DNA from 3 places in the Yersinia aldovae 670-83 genome. Region 3 is predicted to be linked to each of the others. Evidence: predicted binding sites of a transcription regulator. Region 3 holds the regulator's gene; each other region holds the start of a gene.

Region 1 (4,445 bases), 2.1 Mb from region 3:
CCGCAGCGGTAGCGGCACCGCACAGTAGGGTTATAGTGATAACCGACCAGAATTGAGTGCGCCCAATACGGGCACCAATAGCTGCCGCTAAATCATCACCCATATGCATGGCATTGAGTGACCGAGCGAGTAACAGAGCGATCAGGCAGCCGATAAGGATAGCCGGTGCTACAGCCAACACCACGGACATATTTCTGATATCCAGTGAACCCGCTTGCCAGAAACGCATACTGTCGTAGATCTGTGGATGAGTTAGCGATATCCCTGAGGAGATCCCCATCAACACCGCGCCGATGGCGACACCGGAGAGGGTCAGGCGTAAAGGGTTTACCCGGCCACCGCCCAGTGAACCGACCCAATACACCACTAAGGTCGTGACCATTGCGCCGATAAAAGCAGAGAGCATATAACCATAAATGGCATTAACGCCGAAAACGAGGATACCGATAACCACAGCAAAGCTGGCTCCAGCATTGACACCCAGAATACCGGGGTCGGCCAGCGGGTTGCGGGTCAATGCCTGAATCACGGCACCCGATAACCCCAATGCCGCCCCCGCGAGTACACCAATCAGTGTACGGGGCAGGCGTGATTCCAGAATTAAAATGCTGTCTGCATTGCTGTGTTCACCCAGCAAGCTCTGCCAAACCACTGAAAAGGGAATCGCTTTGGCACCGAGTACCAGGCTGGCAGCCATAACAAATAACAGTACTACCACGCTGAGTAACAGTAAAAAACCACGCCTGCGCACTGTTTGAGCACCTGAAATGATTGCTGATGACGGCGATTTTATTGACGATGGATTTGAGGCGTAAGTTGCTGGCATCGTAACTCTTTTTTAATCAATACGTGTTTTTAGTGAACGCGTTTTAGTAAATGATTATCATTATTAATCCAAAGCATATTAGCACGAATTATGACGAGAATGCATCGGTAAAAATCTACCCTTATCGGAGCTAGATCATTGTTTTTATTACCAGATTGACTCTCGCTTTAACCTAAGCAGGGGGCTGGCCTGGTTTTAAGCTATAACCAGACCAACCTCACTGTGAGCCTCTAAACATCCTCTCAATCCTGGTGAGCAAATTACTCGCACTGTAATAATCCAGGCGGAAAGTATCGTAACCGGCCGCGTAGACACGGTGGTGCTCAATGGCCGGAATATGGGCTAGAAACTTATTACTTTTCAAAGCATCAACAGCCGGTTGCTGACCTGAAAACAGTAAAACAGTTTCACCATTCAACCCCTCAGCCAACTTCTCCCCGCCCAACTGAATGATATCTTTACGGTGCCCCATGCTGGTATTCCCTTTTACGGCATCCGGCACATTGGCTAGCGTGAAACCCAATTCTTGCAGCAGTTTTCCCTGTGCCGAGCTGTCAGTCCACAGGTTGGCGGTACTACCAGCGGCCTGATAAACGAAAGCAGAAACCGGCTGTGGTGGCAGAGTAATATTTTGCTTCACTTCATTCACCCGACGAGTAAATTTCGCTATCACTTGTTCAGCATCGGCCTCGTGACCGGTGGCCTGCCCCAGTAATATCGCCAGTTGCTGCCAACTTTTATCATCGTAATTTATCACCAGCGTCGGCGCGATGGCAGATAACTGTTCGTACAACTTCAGCGCGGAATCTCCCCCGGTGGCGGAAATAATAATCAAGTCAGGATTCATTCCGGCAACTGCTTCAGCATTCGGCTCCGTTTGATAAATAGGAACCAGATGCCTGGCTTGTGCGACGTCTGACCATTGCGTAAAGAACCCTTGAGCATCGGCCACCGTGGTATTAGGCATTGTGGCACCACTGGCAATGATGGGGGCGTTAATCGCCAGCAAGGTACCAGTGATAGTAATGCTTGTAGAAACAATACGTTGCGGCTGATGAGTGAGTGTGACCGGCCCTTTGGCTGTTTCAACCGTACGCGACCAGGCTGATGTATTTTCGCTCGCAGTAGAGATGCTGCTTTCTTCCGCTGGTTTACAGCCGGATAACCCTAAAATAAGGCATAGGCAGGCGAATATGGTGAGTAGGAAACATGATGTTTTATGCGAGATCGGGAGCATAACGACGTGTTCTCTTCCTAATTTAAAAATACTGAGACGTAATTTATCACGCCAAACATTAAATGGTAGTAATTATTATTTGCATTTACACTTTTTCCCACTGTTTTATGATGAAAAAAGTTACGGTTCCTGACTGCTCCGTATCCCATTGCCAGTTATGCAAAATACCCGCGGTATTCTATGAATAAAACGGATCCTCACTCACCATTTTTTTCGGATGAAGCAAGAGATGAGCAATAAAAGAAGATAAGTAGATAAGTTTTGTAGTAAATCACCTAATGATGGTTTGATATGAATTTTTGTTATTATTTTATTTTTTACGTCAAATCTAATTTAATTCTGTTATTATAATTTTTGGTAATCTCTGTTCTGTAAATAAATAGATTAATTTTTTAGCTTGTAATTCCACCCGCTAATGGGAAAGGTTATGCCGTATTTATATTCAGAATAAATACATATCTAATTGAAACTAGCGAGAGTTGTTAATCATTTATCTATCAAATAAAGTGATCGTTCATTACACTTTAATAGACTGGATCAATCAATTTATTATTATCGCTCGGTTGTGCTGATCTTTTGCTGTGGTTTTATGCTGTTTTTGCAGTTAGTCTTGGTAATTAATGACTTTTGCCATAGAGATTATCAACGATAAACACCTTGAATTATTAGGGGAATAAATTAAAAAATAAGAAGTAGGGGGATTGCCGTGAGTTTCCTAAAACATATCACCATCAGGATGGCGTTATTATTATTTCTTGTTATATTTTTGTTGTTATGGGGCGACGTCTCAATATTTACATTATTTTCACTTAATCAATTAACTCATTCTTTGCAGGTAAGCGCCAATCAACAGAAGAGTGTGAGTATTATTAATAAAGGTAATAACCAATATTTTCGTGTGGCTACTCGTTTAATCCGAGCGGCAATATATCGTCAAAATGGGGCAACGGCAGATGCTGATCGTGAACTGACTTCGACAGGTGCGGCGCTTAAAAATACCCAAGAGGATTTAGCAAGATTTAAGCTGCAATCCCATGTAGCGATAGACCCCTTACTGGCAGATAAAGCGATCCAAAGTTGGTCTGAATTATTAAGTAATAGGGGGCGAGCCTATGTTTAAGGCGGTCAAAGAAGATCGCTATGAAGATTTTCAACGTGTGTTTAACCACGACTATCCCTCCCTTAGCCGCGAGTTTGGTAGTGCAGTAGAGGGGGACAATTCCGCCGTCGATAAAGCAACCGACGCTGCCAGCTTGCGGGTCGCATTATTGGTTACATGGTGTCAGCAGGCACTACTGGCGGCATTGGTCGCAACCATGAGCAGCATTACTGAAAGCTCACGCCGTATTGCAGATATTATCGGCGTAATAAACAGTATTGCCTTTCAGACAAATATTCTGGCGTTGAATGCCGCAGTTAACGCTGCTCGAACCGGTGAGCAGGGGCGTGGTTTTGCTGTGGTTGCGAGTGAAGTACGTAATTTGGCATAACGCAGTGCGCAGGCTGCTGAGGAAATTGAAGGGCTGATCAGTGATCGGTGTTGCGGGTTGATGTTGGCTCACGACAAGTTGCTGAAGCAGGAGAAACGATGAACAGAGTGACTAATGTAACCGACATTATGGGAGAGATTGCCTCTGCTTCAGATGAACAAAGTCGTGGTATCAGCCAGATTGGTCAGGCGGTGGCAGAAATGGACGGTGTTACCCAGCAAAATGCTTCATTAGTACAAGAGTCTGCTGCTGCCGCCGCTTCGTTGGAAGAACAGGCTCGCCAACTGACAGAGGCTGTTTCTGTTTTTAATCTATCGGATAATAAGCAAGTCGCTTAATGGTGCTCTAAATCTACGATTAATTTTGAGTTATTGAGATTATTTTAATAATAAATAGAAGTATATCCTAAATGATTCGAGTTGCTGACCTCCTGCAACTCGAATCATTTTAGATATAAGTGTAATATCAAACGCGAAATATGAAAGATAGATTATAAATATATGCCATAATTCCCTAACTATAATGAATGTATATTAAGTGATTTTGTATTCAGCAGGGTTATGTTTGTCTTGTTGGGTTTATTTATATGTGTCAGTATCTTAATGTGTATTATTAATTAACAATTTTGGTTTTTTCTATAAATAGTTGAGGGGATTATGATATTTATTAATTTAAACGAAGCGCGTATTTTTGCTCATCGGTGTCAGCATCAGAATGAAATCAACAGTCAAGATGTTATTGACGGTTCTGCATTACAAAATCCGACTAAAGAAGAATTCCCCTTAGCTCAAAAAATGATAGCAGCAACTAATTCTCATATTCAACTGCGTGATCCCACGGGTATTAAAAAAGTGCTCGTTTTTGGTGATAGTCTTTCTGACTCTAAGGGCAG
Region 2 (4,445 bases), 1.2 Mb from region 3:
ATACTCTGGTAGCGGGCATCGGCGATCACCAACTCAGGATCTTCGTGTTGAGATTCATGCAGTTGTTGGCGCGCCTGTTCAACCCGATTGGGGGCCACACCGGCCCGCGCCAGGCTGTAAATATCACCTTCGAGAATTTGCAGTGCCAGCCAGCGGCGCTGTTGAACCGGCCATGCTTCTGGCATTTCCTGAACGAGCTTTTCGACTTCAGTGAGAAGAACCGGCGGATAGCTGACTAATGCCCTAAAGGTGGCGGGCTGAAACTCATCAATACTGCTTTTTAATTCATTGATACCCTGCCCACGGGTGGAAACCAGCGGGATAACCGGGCAACCCAGTTGTTGAGATAATGCTTTTATATCAATTTCAATATGTTGGCTCTTGGCAATATCCAACATATTGAGTGCAACGATGCAGGGGATGCCCAACTCAAGTAGTTGCAGCGTCAGGTAGAGGTTGCGCTCCAAATTGACGGCATCAATCACGTTGATCAGCAGGTCTGCTTCGCCACTTAAAATATAGTGACAGGCAATTTGCTCATCTAGCGAGGTTTGCTCTGAAATGGTGGTCAGAGAGTAGGTTCCTGGCAAATCGACCAATGTCACCTGATGCTGCGCCGTGTTGAAGTGGCCTTCCTTGCGCTCAACGGTGACCCCCGCCCAGTTACCAACACGTTGTCGTGCGCCAGTTAACTGGTTAAAAAGTGTGGTTTTACCCGCATTAGGGTTACCGATCAAGCCAATGGTGAGTGCTTTCATGATCCAACGTGATATCAATAAATTAAAATCAGGCTCCGCAGGGGGGTTCACACCCGACCTGGCAGCCAAAAGAAGATGTTAACCCGAAATATTAGGGTTGCAGGTCCAGCGTGAGCAGGTCTAAATCTTTTTTGCGTACCACTAAACTGACTCTGCGGGTTTCTATCTGAATGGGGTCACCTAATGGGGCGAGGCGAACAACATTAAATGAGGAGCCAGGTAACATACCCAGTGACAGCAGTTTCTGCCGGTAAGCCGGGCTGATTTCAGGGGAGAAACCAACGATTTTGTAGGAGCGTTGCGGGATAAGATGCATGTAAGCCTCTCGTGATAACGCATTGGCGAACCAGAATCTAGAGTGATTATACTCTAAAAGCTAATGGGTAAAATAATAATAGTAAGAATCGTTTTCATGTTCAACTCAGGTTGAATACTGAAAGGTAAGTATTCGTTACAGTTTTATTTTTATAATTAATGAGTCTGATTTCTATTTACGCTTGTTTTACCATCAAACTGCAATAATCGCAAATGAGAACGATGAGTTAAATCAGTTAACTAATTGTTTCTATAAGTTTATATCTGTACGTGAAAAGAGCGTCAGATAACATAGTAGAATCACCGTGAGATTAGGGTATTAACATTAGAATTCTAATTAACATGCGGAATACTATCGTAACTATTTATAAAATCATCGTAATAGTAGACCCCATTATGCTGCTATTTGTTAAATGGAATGTTAAATAAAGCCAGAAAATTCGATATGACTTATCATCATCCGCAGGAAAAATAATTGCCCGTTAATTGATTTAAAGAATTATTTATGGGTTTTATAGAAGAAAAGGATATGAAAAAACGCTCGGCAGGAGAGAATATTGGCAATAAGCCAATAAAGCAGGGCCACAACGTCTGAACTGCGGCCCTGCTATAAACGATTAACGCTTCTTCAAGGCCGCGGCCAGTGCATCACTCATGGCGCTATTGCCACCTGCGCTGCTGTCTGCTCGCCCTTTTGCCGGAGCGCGGTTGCTTGAGTCATTCGCGTTACGCGGGCGGCCAGCGCCACGGTTATCATTACCGGTGCTGCCACGACTGTCGCTGCTGCTACCCCGGCGCGAACCACTTTCACCCGGTTGTTCATCAAGGCGCATAGTCAGTGCGATGCGCTTGCGCTGCAAATCCACTTCCATCACTTTCACTTTGACGATATCACCAGCTTTCACCACTTTATGCGGGTCATCGACGAACTTATCGGCCAGTGAAGAGATATGCACCAGGCCATCCTGATGAACACCAATATCCACAAAGGCACCAAAATTGGTCACGTTGGTGACAGAACCCTCAAGGATCATGCCCGGCGTCAGATCGTTGAGTGTTTCCACACCTTCAGCGAAGGTGGCGGTTTTGAACTCAGGGCGCGGGTCACGGCCCGGTTTTTCCAGCTCACGCAGAATATCAGTGACCGTCGGGACACCAAACTTCTCGGTGGTGAAATCGCGCGCATTCAGATTGCGCAGCGCCGAGGAATTCCCCATTAAATCCTGCAATGCTTGCTCGGTGGCGGCCAGAATACGCTCGACCACCGGATAGGCTTCCGGGTGAACGGTTGAGGCATCCAGCGGGTTGTCGCCATGATTGATACGCAGGAAGCCCGCACACTGCTCGAAGGCTTTTGGCCCCAAACGGCTGACTTTTAGTAATTGGTCACGGTTATGGAATCGGCCATTTTCATCACGCCAATTCACGATGTTTTGCGCCATCATGCGGGTTAAACCGGCTACTCGGGCCAGCAATGGCACTGATGCGGTATTCAGATCTACACCGACGGCGTTTACGCAGTCTTCCACCACCATATCCAGTTTTTTCGCCAATTGGTTTTGGCTGACATCATGTTGATACTGGCCGACACCGATAGATTTCGGATCGATTTTCACCAGTTCGGCCAATGGGTCTTGCAAGCGGCGAGCGATGGAAACCGCCCCACGAATGGAAACGTCCAGGTCAGGGAATTCCAGCGCTGCCAGCTCTGAGGCGGAATAAACGGACGCCCCCGCTTCGCTGACAATCACTTTTTGCGCGGTAACCGCCGGATACTGCTGTTGCAGTTCGGTAAAGAAGCGTTCGGTTTCCCGTGACGCGGTGCCGTTACCAATAGCCACTAATTCAACCTGATGCTTGATGCACAGCGCGGCGACCACGGCGGCGGCTTTTGCTGCCTGGCCGGTGTGAGGATAGATGGTATCGAAGGCGACCAGCTTCCCGGTTGCGTCAACCACGGCCACTTTTACCCCGGTGCGCAGACCAGGATCGAGACCCATTGTGGCGCGCATTCCCGCCGGTGCGGCCATCAGCAGGTCTTGCATATTACGGGCGAAAACGTTAATTGCTTCATCTTCAGCACGTTCACGCAGGGTACTCATCAGCTCGGTTTCCAGATGCAGCAGCACCTTGATGCGCCACGTCCAGTTGACCACGGCTTTGCGCCAGGCATCTGCTGGCGCGCCATTTAGCCGCAAATCCAGATGATTGATAATGATCTGCTCACCCTGACTCTCTCGCGGTGGTTCATCAAACTGCGGATCAGGATTCAATGCCAGTTGCAGCACACCTTCATTACGGCCACGGAACATCGCCAGCGCACGGTGAGAAGGCACCTGAGCGATTGGCTCGTGATGGTTAAAGTAATCGCGGAATTTGGCCCCTTCCTGCTCTTTACCTTCCACCACTTTGGCCACCAGATGGGCGTTTTTCCACAAATACTGGCGCACTTTTGCCAGTAAGGACGCATCTTCAGCAAAGCGCTCCATCAGGATGTAGCGTGCGCCATCCAGTGCCGCTTTAGTGTCAGCCACACCTTTATCGGCATCAATATAGGTGAGGGAAACCTGTTCAGGGTCTTGTTGTGGATCATGCCACAAACTGTCTGCCAAGGGTTCCAGACCGGCTTCAATCGCAATCTGCCCACGGGTACGGCGCTTTGGCTTATAAGGGAGGTACAGGTCTTCCAGCTCGGTTTTACTCATGGTGCCATTGATGGCCCCGGCCAGTTGCTCGGTGAGCTTGCCCTGATCTTCAATGGATTTAAGAATGGTTTGGCGGCGGTCTTCTAACTCACGCAAATAACCCAAACGGCTTTCCAACTGGCGCAATTGGGTATCATCCAACCCGCCGGTAACTTCTTTACGATACCGTGAAATAAATGGCACGGTATTACCTTCATCCAGCAGGTGTATCGCGGCACTAACTTGCTCCGGTCGCGCCTGTATTTCGCTTGCAATAATGCGGCTCAGTTGTTCATTCATAAGTCTGATGTCAATTCTGATAGTGAGTAGGGGAAACGGCTAATGACAGTTATACGGATTGCGGCAAAAAATTGCCAGTACTGCGGTTATCGCGGCGAGCCCAGAGAGCCAGAGAAAATATAGTGAGACATTTCCACTTTGCAGCAGGAAAGCCAACAACCTCATCCCCAGAATATTGCCTAACGAATCACCCAGTGTCGCTGACAGTGATAGCAAACCAAAATAGGTAGCGAAACGGTCATGCTCGGCAAATGCAGCATTATTTGCATCTGCGCTGGGCATATACACCATAAGAGCCAGGGAGAAAACCCCCGCCGCCCATAGAATCAGCACCATATCCTGAGCAAGATAAATCAGGAAAAAAGAAACAGAGAATAACATCAGAGCG
Region 3 (4,445 bases):
TGATGACGCCAGAATCACGTTTCCTCAAAAATGAAACGGTAAAAACGTTATCGGCGGCTAACTTGCGTGGGCAAATTATCCCGACGCCAATGGACGTTAAGGTTTATCAACAAGATATCGATTTGAGTAACGGTGTGGCACTGGATCTGAGCGCGTTACCAAAACCGGCTGCCAAGGCGGTACAGCAGCGCTTTGAGTTACTCGGGCTGAAGATGAACGCGGCGGGTTACCCAATAAAAACAGGGGTTCAACCTACCGTTTTTAAAGGTGATTTAGCTGTTTCTGGTGCTTATGAGCTGAATATTGGCGAGCAAGGCACGCAGGTGATTGGTTTTGATCCAACCGGCGTATTCTATGGTCTGCAATCAATTCTCTCGCTGGTCCCAACTGACGGTACTAAGAACATTGCTACTCTTGAGGCGAAAGATGCGCCACGCTTTGAATACCGTGGTGTTTTCCTCGATGTGGGCCGTAACTTCAAAACCAAAGATGCAGTGCTGCGCCTGCTTGATCAGATGGCAGCTTATAAGCTGAACAAATTCCACTTCCATCTGAGTGATGATGAAGGCTGGCGTATTGAAATCCCAGGCTTGCCGGAACTGACGGATGTCGGTGGTAAGCGTTGCCATGACTTGACCGAAAATGCCTGTCTGTTGCCACAACTGGGTTCTGGCCCGGATAGCAATAATCTGGGCAGTGGTCATTTTACCCGTGACGATTATATTGAGATCTTGCAATACGCTAAGGCGCGCCAGATTGATGTCATTCCTGAGATTGATATGCCAGCACATGCCCGTGCAGCGGTGGTTTCGATGGAAGCGCGCTACAACAATCTGATGAAGCAGGGTAAGGAAAAAGAAGCCAACGAATTCCGCTTGGTTGACCCGACGGATGACTCTAATACTACCTCGGTGCAGTTCTATGAGCGCAAAAGCTATCTGAATCCATGTCTGGACTCGTCCAAACGCTTTGTCGATAAAGTGATTGGCGAAATGGCTCAGATGCATAAAGACGCGGGAATGCCGCTGACTACCTGGCACTTTGGCGGTGATGAAGCGAAAAACATTCGTCTGGGGGCGGGGTTCCAGGACAAAAGTGGCCCAATCGAACCAGGTAAGGGCATTATCGATAAGAGTATTGAAGATAAGCCGTGGGCCAAGTCTCAGGTCTGTCAGGACATGGTCAAGCAAGGCAAGATTCAGGATGTTGAGCACCTTTCCAGCTACTTCGCTATTGAAGTCAGCAAGATGGTCAATGCTCACGGTATCGAGAAGATGCAAGCCTGGCAGGATGGTTTGAAAGACGCGAAAGATGCCAAAGCGTTTGCGACCAAACGTGTTGGCGTCAACTTCTGGGATACCCTCTACTGGGGTGGGGCTGATTCTATCAATGATTGGGCCAATAAAGGCTATGAAGTTGTAGCTTCCAATCCGGATTATGTCTATTTCGATATGCCATATGAAGTTAATCCGAATGAACGCGGCTACTACTGGGCAACGCGCTTCACTGATGAGGCTAAGGTCTTTAGTTTCGCTCCCAATAACATGCCGCAAAACGCTGAAACCTCCGTGGATCGCGACGGCAATCACTTTAGCGCGAAGAGCGATAAAGCGTGGCCGGGTGTACAGGGTATCTCTGGTCAGTCATGGAATGAAACCGTCCGTACTGATGAGCAGATGGAATACATGATCTTCCCACGGGTGTTGCCATTGGCTGAGCGTGCCTGGCATCGCGCATCATGGGAGCAGACTTATCAAGCGGGTCGCGAGTATAAAGGTGGCGAAACGCACTGGGTGGATACTAAAGCATTGGACAGTGACTGGCAGCGTTTTGCCAATATCATGGGCCAGCGCGAACTGGCAAAACTGGATAAAGCGGGTGTGTCATATCGCTTGCCGGTTCCGGGAGCGCGGATTGTTACCGGGCTGTTGGAAGCCAATATCTCTCTGCCTGGCTTGATTATCGAGTATTCAACTGATGGTGGTAAGCAGTGGCAGAAGTATGATGTCAACGCGCAGCCTAAGGTCAGTGGTGAGGTGTTGATCCGCTCGACCAGCCCGGATGGCAAACGCAGTAGCCGCGTTGAACCGGTTAAAGTTTGATGCTTTATAAGTGCTGTGTCTGATGTACCTCCTGTTTGATTTATTTGTAGCTCAACGAATTGTCGATTAAATGAAGTTGAGTTGATAGCTTTCCCCCGGCGAGTCCGGGGTTTTTTTTGCGTTAAATTTATGCAGGTCGCAAGGTCTATACCCAAAGTCATTGCAGGTAGGCCGCCAGCGAATAACAAATTGGTTATAAACTATTTTGAACAGCACTTGCGCTGGTTCATAGGATGAATGAGAGTAACTAAGGGAGAAGGGTATAAATAAGAATGACCACCTGACTCCCCACCGAGCTAATCTCGGGTTACATGCGGGAAAGGCGGCCATATTGCGGGTTATATATTTCAGCAGTGCTTAAAAATCTTTATAAGTTAACGCGATAAAACAGCATTATCTTTTGTCGTGAGCTGACTCATTTTCACGGCAATCACCGGATTCACAGTGGCCGTACAGATACAGACTGTGATTGGTCAGTTTGATACCGTGTTGTTTAGCAATTTCACGTTGCAGCGATTCAATCGATTCATTGCTAAATTCGATCACTTTGCCGCAATCCAGACAGATAAGGTGATCATGGTGATGTTGTTGCGTCAGCTCAAAGACTGATTTGCCGCCTTCGAAGTTATGGCGGGTAACAATACCGGCATCATCAAACTGATTCAGCACACGGTAAACCGTTGCCAAACCAATCTCTTCTCCGATATCGATCAGCTTTTTATAAAGATCTTCCGCGCTGACGTGATGGCACGCTGGGTTTTGCAACACTTCCAGAATTTTGAGCCGGGGCAGTGTTACTTTAAGGCCTGCGTTTTTTAAGGCTTTGTTGTTGTCAGTCATGCGGATTCAGTCCTATTACTATCGATTCAAATTAAGGCTGTTCAGCCTATGACATCCGTGGCGCAATATTCTCAATTGCGTCTCATTATAGAACTGCTAGCCCCAAATGAAAACCGTGGTTGTTAACAAAGTTATAATTGCACACTTTGTAAGATTAATCATGCAGTGTGTTGAGGAATGGGGATAACACATCATTCAAGTGTACAGTGGCTACAAATAAAGTTACAAATTTGTAGCCGTTTATTTTCATTTTACACCGATGATGGTGCGGATTTGTGGGCCGCTTAACAGAGCAAATTTACCCGGCAGACATAGCCACACATGTTTGGTGGGCTATTCAGGGCGAAAGAGATTATTTTACGCGAAGCAAGCGTGCTTAAAAGAGGGCGGAAACGCCTGATTGTATATAAAAGATACCATCACAGCGTTTCCGATATACCAAATTAACCGACGATCTCGGCCAAATTCAGTTCTTCACTGATCTGTTTTACCCAAGCGTGAACACGTTCATTGGTCAACTCTGGCTGACGGTCTTCATCGATTGCCAGACCAATAAAGTGGTCGTCATCAGCCAGGCCTTTAGAGGCTTCAAAATGGTAGCCTGCGGTTGGCCAGTGACCGACGATAGCAGCACCACGCGGTTCGATGATATCGCGCACTGTCCCCATCGCATCACAGAAATACTCGGCGTAATCTTCCTGATCACCGCAACCGAACAATGCTACCAGCTTGCCGTTGAAATCGATCTCTTCCAGGGTTGGGAAGAAATCATCCCAGTCACACTGCGCTTCACCGTAATACCAGGTTGGAATACCGATCAGCAGAATATCGAAGCCTTCTAAATCTTCTTTACTGCTTTTGGCAATGTCATGAACCTCAGCAACCTCTTTGCCCAGTTGCTTTTGGATCATCTTGGCAATGTTTTCAGTATTGCCAGTATCGCTGCCAAAGAAAATGCCTACAGTTGCCATATAACTTAATACCTTTTAAATTCAAATAGTTATGCTGATTTTTGAGCGTTATGCCCAATAATATAGCACATTTCGATAGGGCAACATAATGCCAGAAAACAGCATCAGGCTGATATCAAGTTTATGCGATATTAAATTTTCGCGAGTCACTCAACCTTACAACGCCGTTGCCGATAACCGTTGTGTAGCCGAATGGTTGCAATTTGCGGTGCCAGGGGAAATTCGTCAGATGAAAGTCTGCCGGTAAAGGAGCTATCGTTAGCTGTATGGACGTACTTTACTGCTTTTCGGTCATCAAATAACACCAGAGTCTCTAACGGCAATCATCCGTTATATAAGGGGAACGCACATGCAGTTTTTAAAAAATATTAGCATCAGGGTGGCTTTACTTTGGGTTCTTGGCATATTTTGCCTGCTCTGGGGCGGCGTATCAGCTTATACATTGCTATCACTGAATCAATTAACACAATCATCCAATGCGAACAGTGTGTTGGTAGAAAACATGAATTTGGTGAATCAGGGAACCGATCAG

What was found. Region 3 encodes Fur, which represses iron uptake genes when iron is present. Its sites were predicted from a motif close to ATAATAATGAGAACNACTATCAA; they were not measured.
Positions count from the first base shown of each region.
Region 1: fepD (Fe(3+)-siderophore ABC transporter permease) is a predicted target of Fur. The motif match lies at 871-893, and genes of this name have one in related genera.
Region 2: feoA (ferrous iron transporter A) is a predicted target of Fur. The motif match lies at 1,150-1,172, and genes of this name have one in related genera.

Region 1 covers NZ_CP009781.1:2,054,803-2,059,247, reverse strand. The annotation lists gene fepD (Fe(3+)-siderophore ABC transporter permease) at 1-826, opposite strand, end outside; gene fepB (Fe2+-enterobactin ABC transporter substrate-binding protein) at 1,044-2,063, opposite strand; gene AT01_RS22660 (Tar ligand binding domain-containing protein) at 2,770-3,183, shown strand; partial or broken gene AT01_RS22655 (methyl-accepting chemotaxis protein) at 3,353-3,891, shown strand; gene AT01_RS09385 (SGNH/GDSL hydrolase family protein) at 4,210-4,445, shown strand, end outside.
Region 2 covers NZ_CP009781.1:2,931,369-2,935,813, forward strand. The annotation lists gene feoB (Fe(2+) transporter permease subunit FeoB) at 1-758, opposite strand, end outside; gene feoA (ferrous iron transporter A) at 850-1,074, opposite strand; gene AT01_RS13205 (Tex family protein) at 1,691-4,057, opposite strand; gene AT01_RS13210 (MFS transporter) at 4,097-4,445, opposite strand, start outside.
Region 3 covers NZ_CP009781.1:4,132,284-4,136,728, forward strand. The annotation lists gene AT01_RS18585 (beta-N-acetylhexosaminidase) at 1-2,102, shown strand, start outside; gene fur (ferric iron uptake transcriptional regulator) at 2,496-2,942, opposite strand; gene fldA (flavodoxin FldA) at 3,386-3,913, opposite strand; gene AT01_RS18600 (methyl-accepting chemotaxis protein) at 4,263-4,445, shown strand, end outside.